DNA from 2 places in the Microbacterium sp. C-MGS6 genome. Region 1 is predicted to be linked to the other one. Evidence: riboswitches for the same ligand, from Rfam matches in the RefSeq annotation. Region 1 holds a riboswitch; the other holds the start of a gene.
What was found. A riboswitch is a leader RNA that binds a small molecule or an ion and turns the genes downstream of it on or off. The one in region 1 is predicted to bind thiamine pyrophosphate.

Region 1 (7,919 bases):
ATGATCGCCTCGGCGCGCGAGCTGGGGCTCGGCGACGAGCACAACGGCATCGTCGTGCTGAGCGACCTCGGCATCGATGCGCGCGTGGGCACGGACGCGATCGCGCTGCTGGGCCTCGACGACGTCGCGGTGGAGATCAATGTCACGCCGGACCGCGGCTACGCGTTCTCGGTGCGCGGTGTCGCCCGTGAGTACTCCCACGCCACGGGGGCGGCGTTCCGCGACCCGGCCGAGCGTGACTTCGCCGAGCTGCAGCCCGGCTCCGGACACACCGCCGTGGTGGACGACCAGGCGCCGGTGCGGGGCAAGGTCGGCGCGAGCGAGTTCGTCACCCGGGTCGTGCGCGACGTCGATCCGTCGCGGCCGACTCCGCCGTGGATGATCGCGCGCCTGAGCCTCGCCGGCATGCGGTCGCTGGGTGTGCTCATCGACATCACGAACTACGTCATGCTCGAGCTCGGGCAGCCGCTGCACGGCTACGACCTGGACAAGCTCACGGGCGGCATCACCGTCCGGCGCGCGACGCCGGGGGAGAAGATGACCACGCTCGACGGCGTGGAGCGGAAGCTGCACGTCGAAGACCTCCTCATCACCGACGACTCCGGTCCCATCGGCCTCGCCGGCGTCATGGGCGGCGGCACCACCGAGATGAGCGACACCACGCGGAACGTCCTCATCGAGGCGGCGACCTTCGACGCGACGACCATCGCCCGCACGGCCCGTCGGCACAAGCTCCCGAGCGAGGCGTCCAAGCGCTTCGAGCGCGGCGTCGACCCGCTGATCCCCTTCGTCGCGGCCCGCCGCGCAGCCGACCTCATGGTCGAGCTCGCCGGCGGCACGCTCACGGAGGAGGGTGGAGCGCTCTTCGCCGAGGTGTTCGTCGCCGAGATCGAGCTCCCGCGCGGCTTCGTGCAGGGGCTGATCGGCGTCGACTACACCGACGACGAGATCACCGGCGCGCTGACGACGATCGGGGCCGAGGTCAGCCCTTCGACAGGCTCAGGGACCCAGGCCGAAGGCGCAGGGACCCAGGGTGACTCCGGGTGGACGGTCATCCCGCCGACCTGGCGCCCCGACCTCACCGACAAGTGGACACTCGCCGAGGAGGTCGCCCGCATCCACGGGCTCGACCGCATCCCCTCCGTGCTGCCGACGCCGCCGTCCGGCCGCGGTCTCACGGCACATCAGCAGGGGCGTCGCCGCGTGGTGAACGCTCTCGCCGCCGCAGGATTCGTCGAGACCCCGGCGTTCCCGTTCACGACCGAGGCGCAGAACGATCTGCACGGCTCCGCGTCCGGTGAGCACCTGCCCAGCATCCGCCTCGCGAACCCGCTCGACGGGCAGGTGCCGTTCCTGCGGCGCTCGCTCATCCCCGGTCTGCTGCAGACCGCGCACCGCAACATCTCGCGCGGGCTCACCGACCTCGCGCTGTTCGAGACGGGCGCCGTGTTCGTCCCGGAGCCGGGCGTGGAGTACGGCACCGCCGAGGTCCCGCCGCTCGGCGTCCGGCCGTCGGATGAGGTACTCGCCGCGCTCGACGCCTCCATCCCGCCGCAGGAGCGCCACGTCGCGGTGCTGCTGACCGGCAACGTGTCGCCGCGCCAGCCGGGTCGTGCCGCCGAGGCCGCCGGGCTCGTCGAGGCGCTCGACGCGGTCCGCGTGATCGGGGCCGCGGCGGGCATCGAGATCGACGTCGTGCAGACGCAGCGCGCCGCGCTCCACCCCGGACGCACCGGTGCGCTCGTCGCCGCCGGCGAGGAGGTCGGCTACGTCGGCGAGCTGCATCCCGCCGTCGCCGAGGAGGCTGACCTGCCGGGTCGCGCCACCGTGCTGGAGCTGGACCTCGACCGGCTGCTCACGCTCGCCGGCGGACGCATCGTGGCGGCATCGCTCTCCACGTTCCCGGCCGCGACGCAGGACGTCTCGCTCACGCTCCCGGCCGAGGTGCCGGCGGGCGAGGTCCGCGCGGCTCTCGCGGAGGGCGCGGGTGCACTGCTGGAGTCCGTCCGGCTCGTGGACGACTACCGCGGCGAGGGCGTGCCCGAGGGATCGAAGTCGCTGACGTTCGCCCTGCGCTTCCGCGCCGACGACCGCACGCTGACCGCCGCGGAGGCCTCCGCGGCGAAGATGGCGGGCGTCGCCGTGGCCGCGGAGCGCTTCGGCGCCGCCCTCCGCGACTGATCGGGAGAGCGCACGGCCCTTTTCCGGGGAGCCGTGCGCTCTCGCGATAGCGTGGCCGGATGACGAGCCTCCTCCTGCAGCCCACGCCACCCTCGGTCCCCGCCGGAGCGCGATCGCTCGGGGAGGGGCCGTTCCTCTCGCCGGGTGCGCAGCTCGACTGGCACTACCGCAAGCCGGGGTGGACCACGGGCGAGGCAGCGACCGTCACCCCCATGCGCGTCGTCCGTGACGATGAGCGCGGTCTCGTCGCGTGGCTTGCCGCCGGGACGCAGCAGGAAGGCCAGGGCACGCGGGACGGGGAGCGCATCCGGACCGTCCCGCTCGATCGGCGGTGGCGGGAGCCCCGGCGCCGGATCGTCGAGGAGTGGTGGGGCAACGGCATCCTGCGCATCGCGCCCGCGGGGGTGCCGTGGTCGGTCTGGCTGTTCTGGAGCGCGGCCACCGGGACGACGTGGGACTTCGCCGGCTGGTACGTCAACCTCGAGAACGCGCACCTGCGCACCGACAGTGCCACCTACACCTCCGATCACGTCCTCGACGTCGAGATCGCACAGGACGGGCGCGTGGCGATGAAGGACGAGGACGAGCTGGTCGCCGCCGTCGACCAGGGGCGGCTGACCGCCGCGCAGGCGGCGCAGATCGAGCGGCACGCGGTCGCGGCCATCGCGTCTTTCCATGCCGGCGACTGGCCGTTCGATCGGGAGTGGATCGACTGGCGACCGGACCCGTCCTGGAGCATCCCGGTGTTGGACGGCCTCGACGAGATCGTCGTCCCCTAACCGCTTCGGGGCCGCCCTCCGCGACGGCGCCGAGGCCGCGCGGGATCAGGCGCTCGCGCGGCATCAGGCGACAGCAGTGCCGGTGGCCTGTGCTTGCGCAGTGGCCTGTGCTCGCGTGGTGGGCTGCGCTCGCGTGACGCCTGTACTCGCGTGACGGCCTGTCCTGCCGCTCCGCTCTGAGCGGAGGCCCTTCCCCCGAGTCGTCGATCCTGATGACATGGGCACATGACGGATGTTCTGATCCTCGGGGGAACCGGATGGCTGTCGGGGCGCATCGCCGCGCATGCGCTCGGGGCGGGGGCGACCGTGACCTGCCTGGCCCGCGGCGGACGCCCGGCGCCGCCGGGAGCGACCCTCGTTCTCGCGGACCGCGATGAGGAGGCCGCCTACGACGTCGTGTCGCGCACGGACTGGGACCACGTCGTCGACGTCTCCTCCCGCGCCGATCATGTCTCCGGGGCGGTCCGTGCGCTCGGCGACCGTGCCGCTCGGTGGACGTACATCTCGTCGATGTCGGTGTACCGCGACGACGAGACGGTCGGGACCGACGAGTCGGCATCGCGGCACCCGGCGGCGCAGGCCGGTGAGGACGACGACTACGCGCGACAGAAGGTCGCGGCGGAGGATGCCGTGCAGGAGGGCGTCGGCGATCGCGCACTCCTCGTCCGGCCCGGCCTCATCGTCGGCGACGGCGACCCGAGCGATCGCTTCGGCTACTGGGCGGCGGCGTTCCTCCGGGCCCTGGATGAGCCGGTGCTGCTTCCACCGCTCGAAGGGCGCACGACGCAGGTCATCGACGTCGAGGACGTCGCCGCGTTCGTCGTGTCCGCCACCGTCACCGGTGCCGTGAACGCGATCGGCGACGTGCGCGACCTGGAGGACGTGCTCCGGACGGTGCGCGCGGCCACGGGGCACGCCGGGTCGGTCGTCGTCGGCACGGAGGAGCGCCTCGTCGCCGAAGGCGTCGCGTACTGGGCGGGGCCGCGCTCGCTGCCGCTGTGGCTGCCGCCCGACATGCGCGGATTCATGACCCGCTCGAATGCGCGGTACCGGCGCAGCGGGGGCCCGCTCCGCCCCCTCGACGAGACGGCGGAGCATGTCGTAGCGGACGAGCGCGAACGGGGCGTGGACCGGGAGCGCCGCGCCGGACTCACGCGGACGGAGGAGCGGGCGCTGCTCGACGCCCTCGCTCGCTAGACTGCGAGGCAGTGACACGGGGTGCCGCATCCGCGGCTGAGATCACACCCGTCGAACCTGATCTAGTTCGTACTAGCGAAGGGATGTCGCCGATGAGCGATCCTGTGCGTCCGCAATCCGTCCTCGACCTCGCCGTCACGGCGGGAAGGCTGCGGGAGGAGGTCCGGGCCACGCCGCCGTTGACGCACTGCATCACGAACGCCGTCGTGACGGGGTTCACCGCCAACGTGCTGCTGGCGCTCGGGGCGTCACCGGCCATGGTCGACATCGTCGGCGAGGCCGAGCCGTTCGCCGCTGCCGCGTCGGGGCTTCTCATCAACCTCGGGACGCCGACCCCGGAGCAGCGGGAGGCGAGCAGGGAGGCCGTGGTGGGAGCGCTCGCCGCCGGCACGCCGTGGGTGCTCGATCCCGTTGCGATCGGCGCCCTCCCGGTGCGGACGGCGCTCGCGCACGAGCTCGCCGCGCTGCGCCCCACCGCCATCCGCGGCAACGCGTCGGAGATCCTCGCGCTGGCCGGACACAGCAGTGGCGGCCGCGGTGTCGACGCGACGGACGGGACCGAGGCGGCGGCTGCGGCGGCCCGCGAGCTCGCCCACCGGTACGGTTCCGTGGTCGCCGTCTCGGGCCCGGTCGACCTCCTCACCGACGGGGAGCGGGTGATCCGCATCGCCAACGGGCATGACCTCCTCACACGGGTGACCGGCGGCGGGTGTGCCCTGGGCGCGGTGATGGCGGCGTTCCTCGGGGTGGCCCGTGGCTCCGCGACAGATGCGCTGACGGCGGTGGCCGCGGCGACCCTCGTCTACACGGTCGCAGCCGAGCAGGCGGCGGAGATCTCCCGCGGACCGGGCAGCTTCGCCGTCGCACTGCTCGACGCCCTGTCCGCCGTGACCCCGGCGGATCTCCGCGCCCGCGCCCGCGTCGAGGAGGAGGCCCGATGACCGTCGACCTGTCCCTGTACCTCGTCACCGATCGGTCGCTGTGCGGCGCTCGCGGGGTGGTCGCGACCGTCCGCGAAGCGGTGGCCGGCGGTGTCCGCATCGTGCAGCTGCGCGACAAGAAGGCGACGGACGAGGAGACCGTCGAGCAGCTCCTCGCCCTGTCCGCGGCCATCGACGGTCGCGCGCTGCTCGTCGTGAACGATCGCCTCGATGCGGCCGTCGAGGCCCGTCGTCGCGGTGCCAGGGTGGACGGGGTGCACCTCGGCCAGGCGGATGCCTCGGTGCTCCGCGCGCGCGAGCTTCTCGGCCCGGAGGCGTTGATCGGGCTCACGGCGAACACCTCCGCGCACCTCGACGAGGTCGCCGCCCTGCCGCCGGGCACGGTGGACTACCTCGGGGTCGGCGTCATCCGCCCCACGCGCACGAAGCCCGACCATCCGGTGCCGCTCGGCGTCGACGGCTTCGCCGCATTCGTCGCGCGCAGTCCGCTGCCGTGCGTCGCGATCGGTGGGGTGGACCTGGAGGACGCGGCGGCGTTGCGTGAGGCCGGCGCGTCCGGGATCGCGGTGGTCTCGGCGCTGTGCGCGGCAGAGGACCCCCGGGCCGCCGCCGCGGCCTTCCGGCGACACTGGTTCGCACGGGCGGTGCCGCACGTGCTCAGCATCGCCGGCAGCGATCCGTCCGGAGGTGCGGGCATCCAGGCCGATCTCAAGGCGATCGCCGCGAACGGGGGCTACGGCATGGCAGCCCTCACAGCCCTGACCGCGCAGAACACGCAGGGCGTCCGCGCCGTGCATGTCCCTCCCGCGGAGTTCCTGCGGGCGCAGCTCGACGCTGTCGCCGACGACATCCGCATCGACGCCGTGAAGATCGGCATGCTCGCGGACGGGGAGGTGATCCGCACGGTCGCCGCCTGGCTCCGGACGACGCAGCCCCCGATCGTCGTGCTGGACCCCGTCATGATCGCCACCTCGGGAGACCGACTGCTCGATCCCGACGCAGAGCGCGAGCTGCGGGGCCTGCTCTCCCTGGCGACCGTGGTCACCCCGAACCTCGCCGAACTCGCCGTCCTCGCGGGGCGCGAGGTGGCGGGCTGGGCGGACGCGCTCGCCGCGGCGCAGGAGCTGTCGGCCGATACGGGGACCGCGGTGCTGGTGAAGGGCGGGCATCTGCCCGGGGACGAGGCACCGGACGCCCTGATCGACACGGCAGCCGGTACGCACGTGGAGTTCCCCGGGGCGCGCATCATGACGGAGAACACCCACGGCACCGGCTGCTCGCTGTCCGCGGCTCTGGCCACACGACTGGCGCGGGGCGACGATCCCGCGACCGCGGTCCGCGCCGCGCGCGCCTGGTTGCGGGAGTCCCTCCGCGCGGCGGACGACCTGGAGATCGGGCGAGGACACGGCCCGATCCATCCCTTCGCGGGACTCTGGGCACGCGGCGGGGTCGAGACCCGGTCGACGCCGGAGGAGGTGGCCGTGGCCTGGTGGGATGAGACTGCCGCGATCCGCCGCGACATCGATGCGCTGCCCTTTGTGCGTGCGCTCGCCGACGGGACGCTCGACCGCGATGCCTTCGTCTTCTACCTCGCGCAGGACGCCCTGTACCTTCGCGAGTACGCCAGGGTGCTCGCGGAGGCGTCGCGCCTCGCCCCGACCCCCGACGAGCAGGCGTTCTGGGCCGAGGCCGCGCACGGTGCGATCCGCGGAGAGCTGGAGCTGCACGCGTCGTGGCTGACACCGGAGACCGGGGTGAGCGGCGCCACCTTCGCCACCGAGCCGGCCCCGGCGACGATCGCCTACCTCGACCATCTGCGCGCGGTCGCGTTCGGCGGCGACTACGCCGCGCTGATCGCGGCAGTGCTGCCGTGCTTCTGGCTCTACACCGACCTGGGGGAGCGACTCCATGCCGGGGCGTTCGGCGCGGCGCCCCGCGACCCCGGGCATCCCTACGCGTCGTGGCTCGCGACCTACGCGGATCCGGCCTTCGCGGAGGCCACGCGGCAGGCCGTCGCGCATGTCGCCGCTGCGGCCGCGAGGACCGACGACATCGGCCGGGAACGGATGCGGCGCGCCTTCCTCACCTCGAGCGCACACGAACGCGCCTTCTTCGCCGCACCGGTCGCGCGCGCTGTCGTGTGACGCCCGGGATTTGCGGTGCCGGACGCGCCCGCGCTATCGTCGCCGCATGCCTTCGGTCGCCACCGCTCCTTCGACGCTCGTCCCGAGCGTCATCGCCGTGCGCCGACGTCGCGGCCGCCGATTCTAGGCGACCCCGCCCTTCTGCCTGCGTCCGCGCGGCGGTCGAGTGCCGGTGTCGCCGCCTCCGGCCCCGCCCCCGGTCCCGAGATCGTCGAGGACCCGACCGTTAAGGTAGAAGCATGACGTATTCCGTCGCCGTCTCCGGCGCCTCCGGCTACGCAGGCGGCGAGATCCTGCGCCTCCTGGCCGCACACCCCGACGTCGAGATCCGCACCGTCACGGCGCACTCGAACGCCGGACAGCCCCTCGTCGCCCATCAGCCGCACCTCCGCTCGCTCGCCCACCTCACGCTGCAGGACACCACGCCGGAGATCCTCGCCGGACACGACATCGTGTTCCTCGCCCTCCCGCACGGCCAGTCCGGACAGTACACGGACGCCCTCGGCGACACCCCGCTCGTGATCGACGCGGGGGCCGACCACCGGCTCACCTCCTCGACGGAGTGGGACGCCTTCTACGGCGGGGCGTTCCACGAGCCCTGGACGTACGGCGTGCCCGAGCTCGTCGTCGGAGGGGGCAAGCAGCGCGAGGCGCTCCGCGGCGCGACCCGGATCGCC
Region 2 (7,919 bases), 830 kb from region 1:
CAGACGACGTTCTGGATCCACTGCAGCCACACCGCGGTGAATCCCCAGCGGTTGCCGAGGGCCTCCCGCACCCAGACGTACACCCCGCCCTTCCACCCCGTCGCCAGCTCCGCGGCGACGAGGGCGGTGGGGACGAGGAACAGCACCGCGGGGATGAGGTACAGCGTGATGCTGCCGAGGCCGTAGATCGCCATCGCGGGCAGCGACCGCAGGCTCGCCACGACGACGAGGGTGAGCAGGGCGAGCTGGCCGATGCCGAGGACGGCGACGGCGGGACGGGAGACGCGCGGCGCGGGCGCGGCGCCGGTCGGACCGGACTGCGGAGCAGACATCTCGGCCCCCTAGTGGTGGAACGCCGAGTCGGGGTGGTCGGACGGCATGGGGGCCGTGAGCGCGTCGAGGTGGGCCACCTCGGCGGTGATGGCGTCGAGCAGTTCGGCGGCCAGGTCCATGCTGAGCCCGTTGCGCACGACGATGCGCTGCACTGTGAGGTCCTCCAGATCGGCGGGCATCGGGTACGCGGGGACGAGCCAGCCGCGCATCCGGAGCCGATCCTGCAGGTGGTAGAGCGTCCACTTGTCGGTGTGCCCGTCCTTCAGGCGCCAGGCGAACACCGGGATGTCGCTGCCGTCGTTCCACAACTCGAACGCGTCGAGCTTCGCGATGCCCGCGGAGAGGAACTTCGCCACGTCCTGCGAGGCCTGCTGCACCGCGCGGTAGCCCTCGAACCCGAGGCGGAGGAACAGGTAGTACTGCAGCAGCACCTGAGCACCGGGGCGGGAAAAGTTCAGGGCGAAGGTAGGCATCTCCCCGCCGAGGTAGCTCACCTGGAAGATGAGATCCTCCGGCAGCCACTGCGCGTCGCGCCAGACCACCCAGCCGAGGCCGGGGTAGACGAGACCGTACTTGTGTCCCGAGGTGCTGATCGAGTGCACACGCTCCAGCCGGAAGTCCCACACGAGGTCCGGCTGGAGGAACGGAGCGATCATGGCACCGGAGGCGCCGTCCACGTGGATCGGGATGTCGAGGCCGGTCTTCTCCTGGATCGCGTCGAGCGCCGCGGCGATCTCCGCCACCGGCTCGTACATGCCGGTGTAGGTGACGCCCATGATGGCGACGACCCCGATGGTGTTCTCGTCCACGTACTTCTCGAGATCGTGGCCGTCGAGCGTCTTGTGCTCCTCGCTGATGGGCACGTAGCGCGGCTCGACGTCGAAGTAGTTGCAGAACTTCTCCCAGCACACCTGCACCGCGCTCGACATCACGAGGTTCGGCGTGGAGGCGTCCTTGCCGGCGGCACGGCGGGCCTGCTGCCAGCGACGCTTGAACGCGAGACCGCCGAGCATGCACGCCTCGGAGGAGCCGATCGTCGACGTGCCGATGCTGCGCGCCGCATCCGGGGCCTTCCACAGGTTCGCGAGCATGTGCCAGCAGTTGTCCTCGATGGCGGCGGTCTGCGGATACTCGTCCTTGTCGATCATGTTCTTGTCGAAGGAGGCCATGTAGACCTGCTTCGCCTCGTCGTCCATCCAGGTGCTGACGAAGGTCGCGAGGTTGAGGCGTGCGTTGCCGTCGAGGATCGTCTCGTCTTCGACGATCTGCTTCGCCGTCGCGGGGAGCGACTCGGTGTCGGGGATGACGTGTCGTGGTGCGACGGTGGCCTCGCCCGGCCGCGTGAAGAGCGGCTGGTCGTCGGCGGAGGAGATGCTCATGGGACGTCCCTTTCGGTCGGTGTCGATGGCACTGTCTCCTGCGGACGCTAGCCCCGCCTCTGACCGACCTCCAGGGACCCTCGTCCGAAAGGGGTGAGGGTCAGGACGGCCCGAGGATGAAGTTCCAGGCTCCGGTCGCGACCGCGGCGGCGATCGCCGTCGCGGAGATCGCCGCCCCGACGGCGAGCAGGATCCACTCGGGCGCGCCGAAGCGCGACTCCCGCGCCCAGGTGCGACGGCCGGGGGCGCCGAAGCCCCGCGCCTCCATCGCTGTCGCGAGCTTCGCGCCCCGGCGGATCGACAGCACGAGCAGGGCGAAGGCCATGCCGAGGAAGCGCCGGATGCGCCCGCGGTCGGCCACGCCGCGCGCGCGACGGGCGAGTTCGAGAGCACGCCAGTCGTCGAGGAACAGTCCCACCATGCGCAGGCCGGCGAGCGCGCCGAGGACGAATCGGGCCGGAAGCCGCAGGATCTGCCCGAGGCCGTCGGCGAGATCCGTGGGATCGACCGTGATGAACAGGACCACGGAGGGCAGGGCGATCGCGAGCACGCGCAGCATCGTGGCGACGGCGAGCGCGAGCGACCCCTCGCTGATGCGCAGCACGAACCAGTCGACGTAGACGGTGCCGCTCGTCTCGCCGTAGAGGGCGATGGTGAGACCGGTCAGCGGCGCCGCGAGCCAGACCGGCCACGTGCGCACCCAGAACTCCCGCCAGCCGATGCCCGCGAAGAGGAACAGCACCGCTTCGAGTGCCAGGGCGACGGCCGCCGACACCGGGTCGAGCGTGAGGACCAGAGGCACGGCGATGAGCGCGCTCACGCCCAGCTTGGCGACCGGATTGATGCGGGCGACGACGCCGGTGCGGGTGGGGGCGGGGGCGAGCGCCGTCATGCCGGTGCCCCCAGGACGAACCGGGTGGCGTGCAGAGCGCGCGCCACATCGAGATCGTGGGTGATGGTGACGATCGCCGATCCCTCGTCCCGGAGGGTGGCGAGCATCGCCACGAGCTCGGCCCAGGTCCGGGCGTCCTGGCCGAAGGTCGGCTCGTCGAGGATCAGCACCCGGGGTCTCGTGGCGATCGCGGCCGCGACCGTCAGGCGGCGCTTCTCCCCGCCCGAGAGCGTGTACGGATTCGCCGCACCCAGGTGCGCGAGCCGCAGGCGGGTGAGCAGCTCGTCGACGCGGGCAGACACCTCGTCATCGGGGACGCCCAGGGCGCGGGGACCGACCGCGAGCTCGTCGCGCACGGTCTGGGCGAGGAGCTGGTGCTCCGGTTCCTGGAACACCATCCCGATCCGTGTGAGGAGCTCGCGAGACGCCCACCGGATCGGAGACGGATTGGCCCCCTGCGCGAGTGACGGCGCCGCGATCACGGCTCCCCCTGCGGGAGGGAGGAGCCCCGCGAGGGTCAGGGCCAGCGTGGACTTGCCCGCGCCGTTCGGCCCGGTGATCGCGAGGGCCTCGCCGGCACGCACGTCCAGGTCGATGTCGTGCGCCACCGGACGCCCCTTCACCCGTGCGACAGCCAGCCCGTGCGCCGAGAGCAGCACGTCCCCGGGCGCCGCGCGTGGTGCGGGGGGCTCGGCCGGCGGGCGGCCGGGTACCCACACGCCGTCCGCCGCCAGGCGCTCCCCCTCCGTGCCGAGCACCTCCGCGGGAGTGCCGTCCGCGACGACCCCGCCGGCGCCGAGCACGATGACCCGCGTGAGGAGGGGCAGCCACACCTCGAGGCGATGCTCCACGACCACGAGGGTGGCGGGACGCGCGGCGAGCATCCGCTCCACCGCATCCCTCACCTCGCGCACGCCCTCGGGATCGAGATTCGCCGTCGGCTCGTCCAGCAGCACGAGTCCGGGGCGCATCGCGAGCATGCCGGCCAGGGCGAGGCGCTGCTTCTGGCCGCCCGAGAGCGCCGCGGTCGGATGGTCGAGCGGCACGTCGAGGCCGACGGCCGCCATGGCCGCCTCGACACGAGGCCAGATCTCCGCCCGCGGCACCCCGAGGTTCTCACAGCCGAAGGCCACATCGTCGCCGGCGCGGGCGAGGATCACCTGCGAGTCGGGATCCTGGAGGACGAGCCCGGCCCGACCGCGGGTGGCCACGGCGGGGCCGCCGTCGATGAGCAGCTCCCCCTCGCTCTCCCCCTCCTCCTCGCCGCCGAGCACACCGGCGAGGCCGTGCAGCAGTGTGGATTTGCCCGCGCCAGAGGCCCCGAGCACGAGAACCCGCTCGCCGGGCTCGACGCGGAACGAGACATCGCGCAGCGCCCAGGCGAGGCGACTCGCGTGTCGCCACCCCCACCCCCGGGCCTCGACGCCGGCGGGAGCGACCTGCTCGGACGACATCAGACGCGCACGCGCGCCTCGCGCCCGGAGCCGAAACGGTCGAGAGCCCCCGTCGCCGCGATGCCGCGCGCGAGCACCCAGGACAGCGCACCGGCGATGACCGCCCCGGAGATCACGGTGCTCACGAGATAGATCGCGGTGAAGGCGGGACCGGAGCCGGCGTACCAGAGGACGAGGTTGTTGATGCCGCCCGCGAGCGCAGCGCCGGCACCGGCGAGGATCGCGACGGGCAGCGACCAGCGGCGGTAGAAGAACAGCAGGAAGATCAGCTCGGCACCGAGTCCCTGCACGAGGCCTGCCTCGAGCGTGAGGAAGCCGCCCCACTGGTTGCCGATGAGCGCCGAGACGACGGCGGCCAGCAGCTCGACGTAGATCGCGGCGCCCGCCTTGCGGATGATGAGCCCGCCGAGCACGCCCGCGAAGAGCCACGGGCCGTCGAGGAGCCCTTGGAGGCCGGGAAGCAACGGCTCGAGCAGGGCCTTCGGCCCCAGGTATCCGACGTTCCAGGCCAGGAAGATCAGACCGGCGGCGACGCCGAGGACGCTGGCGACGACGATGTCGACGACGCGCCAGCGCAGATAGCCGCGCGCCGGAACGGCCGTGCTCTTCGCAGACGCGGATGCGGACGTGGACGTACTCATGTGAACTCCTCCCTGCGCTGGCATGACCCAGATCAGGTTCGACGGTCGAAGCGCGATTCGCTCCCTCTCAGCCCGGCTCGCCGGACTCCCGTGGTTGTGCTGTCGATCCTACCCCGTTCCGCCCGCGCGTCCCGAGCCGCGCACGGCGGATTCCGGGCGGTATTCGGTACCGTAAGCGAGTGACCGCTTCCGATCCCCCTGAAGAGGCGTCCGGCGGCGTCGACGTCGACGCGCGGCCCGAAGACTCCGCACCCGTGTCCGCCGAGCCCGCGCTCGACCCTCCGGTCACGGAAGCGGTGTCGTGGGCCGATGCGTCGGCTCCGGCGACCGCGCTGACCTGGGTGGACCCGTCGCTCGTCGCCGCGGAGTCGTCGACGCCCGAGTTCGACGCCTCGGCCGGCACGGAGGACGAGACGGGATTGCTGCGCGACGCGAAACTGCGACCCGCGATCGCCGGCCCCGGACTGCTCGTCCCGCTCGGTGTGCTCGTCGGCCTCGTCGCCTCCTACGCCGGCACCACGCTGCTCTGGCCGCTGCACGAGGTCGCCCCGACCGTCCAGGCCGTCGAGTTCACCCCGGTCGCCGCCCCCACCGCCGCGCTCGCCTGGCCCGCGGTCGGCGACGGCGCTGTCGGGATCGCCGGGATGACGACCGCGGCGTCCACCACCGCTCCGGTGAGCATCGCGAGCATCACGAAGGTCGTCAGCAGCCTCATGGTGCTGGATCGTCTGCCGCTGGCCCCCGGGGAGCAGGGTCCGGAGTTCGCCTTCTCGTACGCCGACAGCATCCGCTACTGGGACTACCGGATCGCCAATCAGTCCGCACTCGATGTCCCCGTGGGTGGAGTGCTGACCGAGTACCAGCTTCTCCAGGGCACCCTGCTCGGCTCGGCCAACAACTACATCGACCGGCTGGCGTCGGAGATCTGGGGGTCCGACGGGGAGTTCGCGGCCGCGGCCGAGGTCTGGCTCGGCGAACGCGGGCTCTCCGGCATCACGGTGGTGACGCCGTCGGGATTCGATGAACGCAACGTCGCCACCCCCGAGGCCCTCGTGGCCCTGGGCGAGATGGCCATGCGCAACCCGGTGTTCGCCGAGATCGTGGGAACCCGGTCTGTCGACCTGCCCGGGGCAGGCAAGGTCGAGAACACGAACGGGATGCTCGCCGATCCGGGTGTCGTCGGCATCAAGACGGGCACCCTCGTCGGGTGGAATCTGCTGACCGCCAAGGACGTCGCCGTCGGCGACTCGACGGTCCGGCTCTACGCCGCGGCGCTGAACCAGGAGGACGACGAGGCGCGTCTCGCCCTCACCCGTGCGCTGTTCGCCCAGACGGAGGCGGCGTTGCAGGCCCAGGGCCCGGCCGTCCCGGCGGGCACGGTGGTCGGGCGCGTGGTCACCGCCTGGGGTGAGCGCGTCGACGTGGTCGCGGGCGAGGACGCCGACGTCGTGCTGTGGAACGGGGCGAGCGCGACCGCATCGACGGTGTTCGACCTCGGGGAGGAACGGGAGGCGGACGGGACGGTCGGCACCCTGACCACGACCGGCCCTGTCGACAGCACGGAGACCGCGCTCGTCCTCGACGAGGACCTGGACGGTCCGAGCCCGTGGTGGCGGCTCACCCACCCGCTCGAGCTCTTCGGCATCTCCGGGGACGACTGAGTCCTGACGACGATGCCCCACTCCGGATCCGGAGTGGGGCATCGTGCGTGAAGCGGGTCAGGCGCGGGGCGTGGAGCCGTCCGCGCCGTCGTCGAGAAGCGCCTGCGCTGCTGCGGACTCGGCCGCCGGAACCTGGGCGCCGACGGCTGCTCCCGCCACGGCGTCCGCCGCCTGCTCCTCGGCACTGGCTTCCGCGTCCGCCTCGCCGGTCACGACCACCGGAGACGAGCCGGTGAGAGCCGCTTCCGCATCGAGGTCAGTCGCCGCCTGCTCGAACTGCGACTGGTACAGCCGCCAGTACGCGCCCTGCGCCGCGATGAGCTCGTCATGCGTGCCCTTCTCCACGATGTCGCCGTGCTCCATCACGAGGATGAGATCGGCGTCGCGGATGGTCGACAGACGGTGCGCGATGACGAACGAGGTCCGTCCGTGCCGGAGCGCCGCCATCGCGTTCTGCAGCAGCAGCTCGGTGCGGGTGTCGACCGCCGAGGTGGCCTCGTCCAGGATGAGGATCGACGGCTGCGCCACGAATGCCCGCGCGATCGTGATGAGCTGGCGCTCACCGGCCGAGACGTTCGACGCGTCCTCGTCGAGCACGGTGTCGTACCCGTCCGGAAGCGCGTGCACGAAGCGGTCGACGTAGGTCGCCTTCGCCGCGGCCAGCACCTCCTCGTCCGTCGCGGTCGAACGGCCGTAGCGGATGTTCTCGCGGATGCTCCCGGCGAACAGCCAGGGGTCCTGGAGCACCATGCCGGTGCGGGAGCGCAGTTCGTCCCGGGTGATGGTCGAGATGTCCTGACCGTCGAGCATGATCCGGCCGCCGCTGAGCTCGTAGAACCGCATGATGAGGTTCACGAGCGTCGTCTTACCCGCACCCGTGGGGCCGACGATCGCGACGGTCTGCCCCGGTTCCACCCGGAAGGACAGATCGGTGATGAGGGGACGCTCGGGCGAGTACGAGAAGGAGACGTTCTCGAACTCGATCACGCCCTCGCCCTCGCGGAGCGCGGGGGCGTCGGGGGCATCGGCCTCCTGCTCGTCGGAGTCGAGCAGATCGAACACCCGCTCCGCCGACGCCGTGCCGGACTGCACGACCGCAGCCATGCCGCCCAGCTCGGACAGCGGCTGCGTGAACTGCTGCGAGTACTGGATGAACGCCTGCACGTCGCCGAGGCGCAGCTGCCCGCTCGCGACCATGAGGCCGCCGAGCACCGCGATGCCGACATAGGTGAGGCTGCCGACGAAGGTCATCGCGGGCATGATGATGCCCGAGAGGAACTGCGCCTTGAAGCTCGCCTGGAACAGCTCCTCGTTCTCGGCCTTGAACTTGTCCAGGGCGTCCTGCTCGCGGCCGAACACCTTGACCAGGGCATGCCCGGAGAAGGCCTCCTCGACCCGGGCGTTGAGCCGCCCGACCTTGCGCCACTGCGTGCCGAAGGCCTTCTGCGACCGCGGACCGATGACGCCGAAGATCACTCCCATGAGCGGAAGCGCCACGAGTGCCACGAGCGCGAGCTGCCACGAGATCGAGAACATCATCACGAGCACGCCGACCACCG

Region 2: another riboswitch for thiamine pyrophosphate. It lies ahead of AC3B5L_RS15635 (ECF transporter S component); the one in region 1 lies ahead of thiM (hydroxyethylthiazole kinase).

Annotation. Positions count from the first base shown of each region.
Region 1 covers NZ_CM176934.1:2,322,167-2,330,085, reverse strand. The annotation lists gene pheT (phenylalanine--tRNA ligase subunit beta) at 1-2,181, shown strand, start outside; gene AC3B5L_RS11350 (ribonuclease FAU-1 family protein) at 2,241-2,960, shown strand; gene AC3B5L_RS11345 (NAD-dependent epimerase/dehydratase family protein) at 3,186-4,157, shown strand; TPP riboswitch at 4,165-4,258, shown strand; gene thiM (hydroxyethylthiazole kinase) at 4,250-5,098, shown strand; gene AC3B5L_RS11335 (bifunctional hydroxymethylpyrimidine kinase/phosphomethylpyrimidine kinase) at 5,095-7,242, shown strand; gene argC (N-acetyl-gamma-glutamyl-phosphate reductase) at 7,482-7,919, shown strand, end outside.
Region 2 covers NZ_CM176934.1:3,155,183-3,163,101, forward strand. The annotation lists gene gadC (glutamate/gamma-aminobutyrate antiporter GadC) at 1-332, opposite strand, end outside; gene gad (glutamate decarboxylase) at 342-1,712, opposite strand; gene AC3B5L_RS15625 (energy-coupling factor transporter transmembrane component T family protein) at 1,813-2,604, opposite strand; gene AC3B5L_RS15630 (ABC transporter ATP-binding protein) at 2,601-4,058, opposite strand; gene AC3B5L_RS15635 (ECF transporter S component) at 4,058-4,699, opposite strand; TPP riboswitch at 4,690-4,801, opposite strand; gene AC3B5L_RS15640 (D-alanyl-D-alanine carboxypeptidase family protein) at 4,879-6,360, shown strand; gene AC3B5L_RS15645 (ABC transporter ATP-binding protein) at 6,418-7,919, opposite strand, start outside.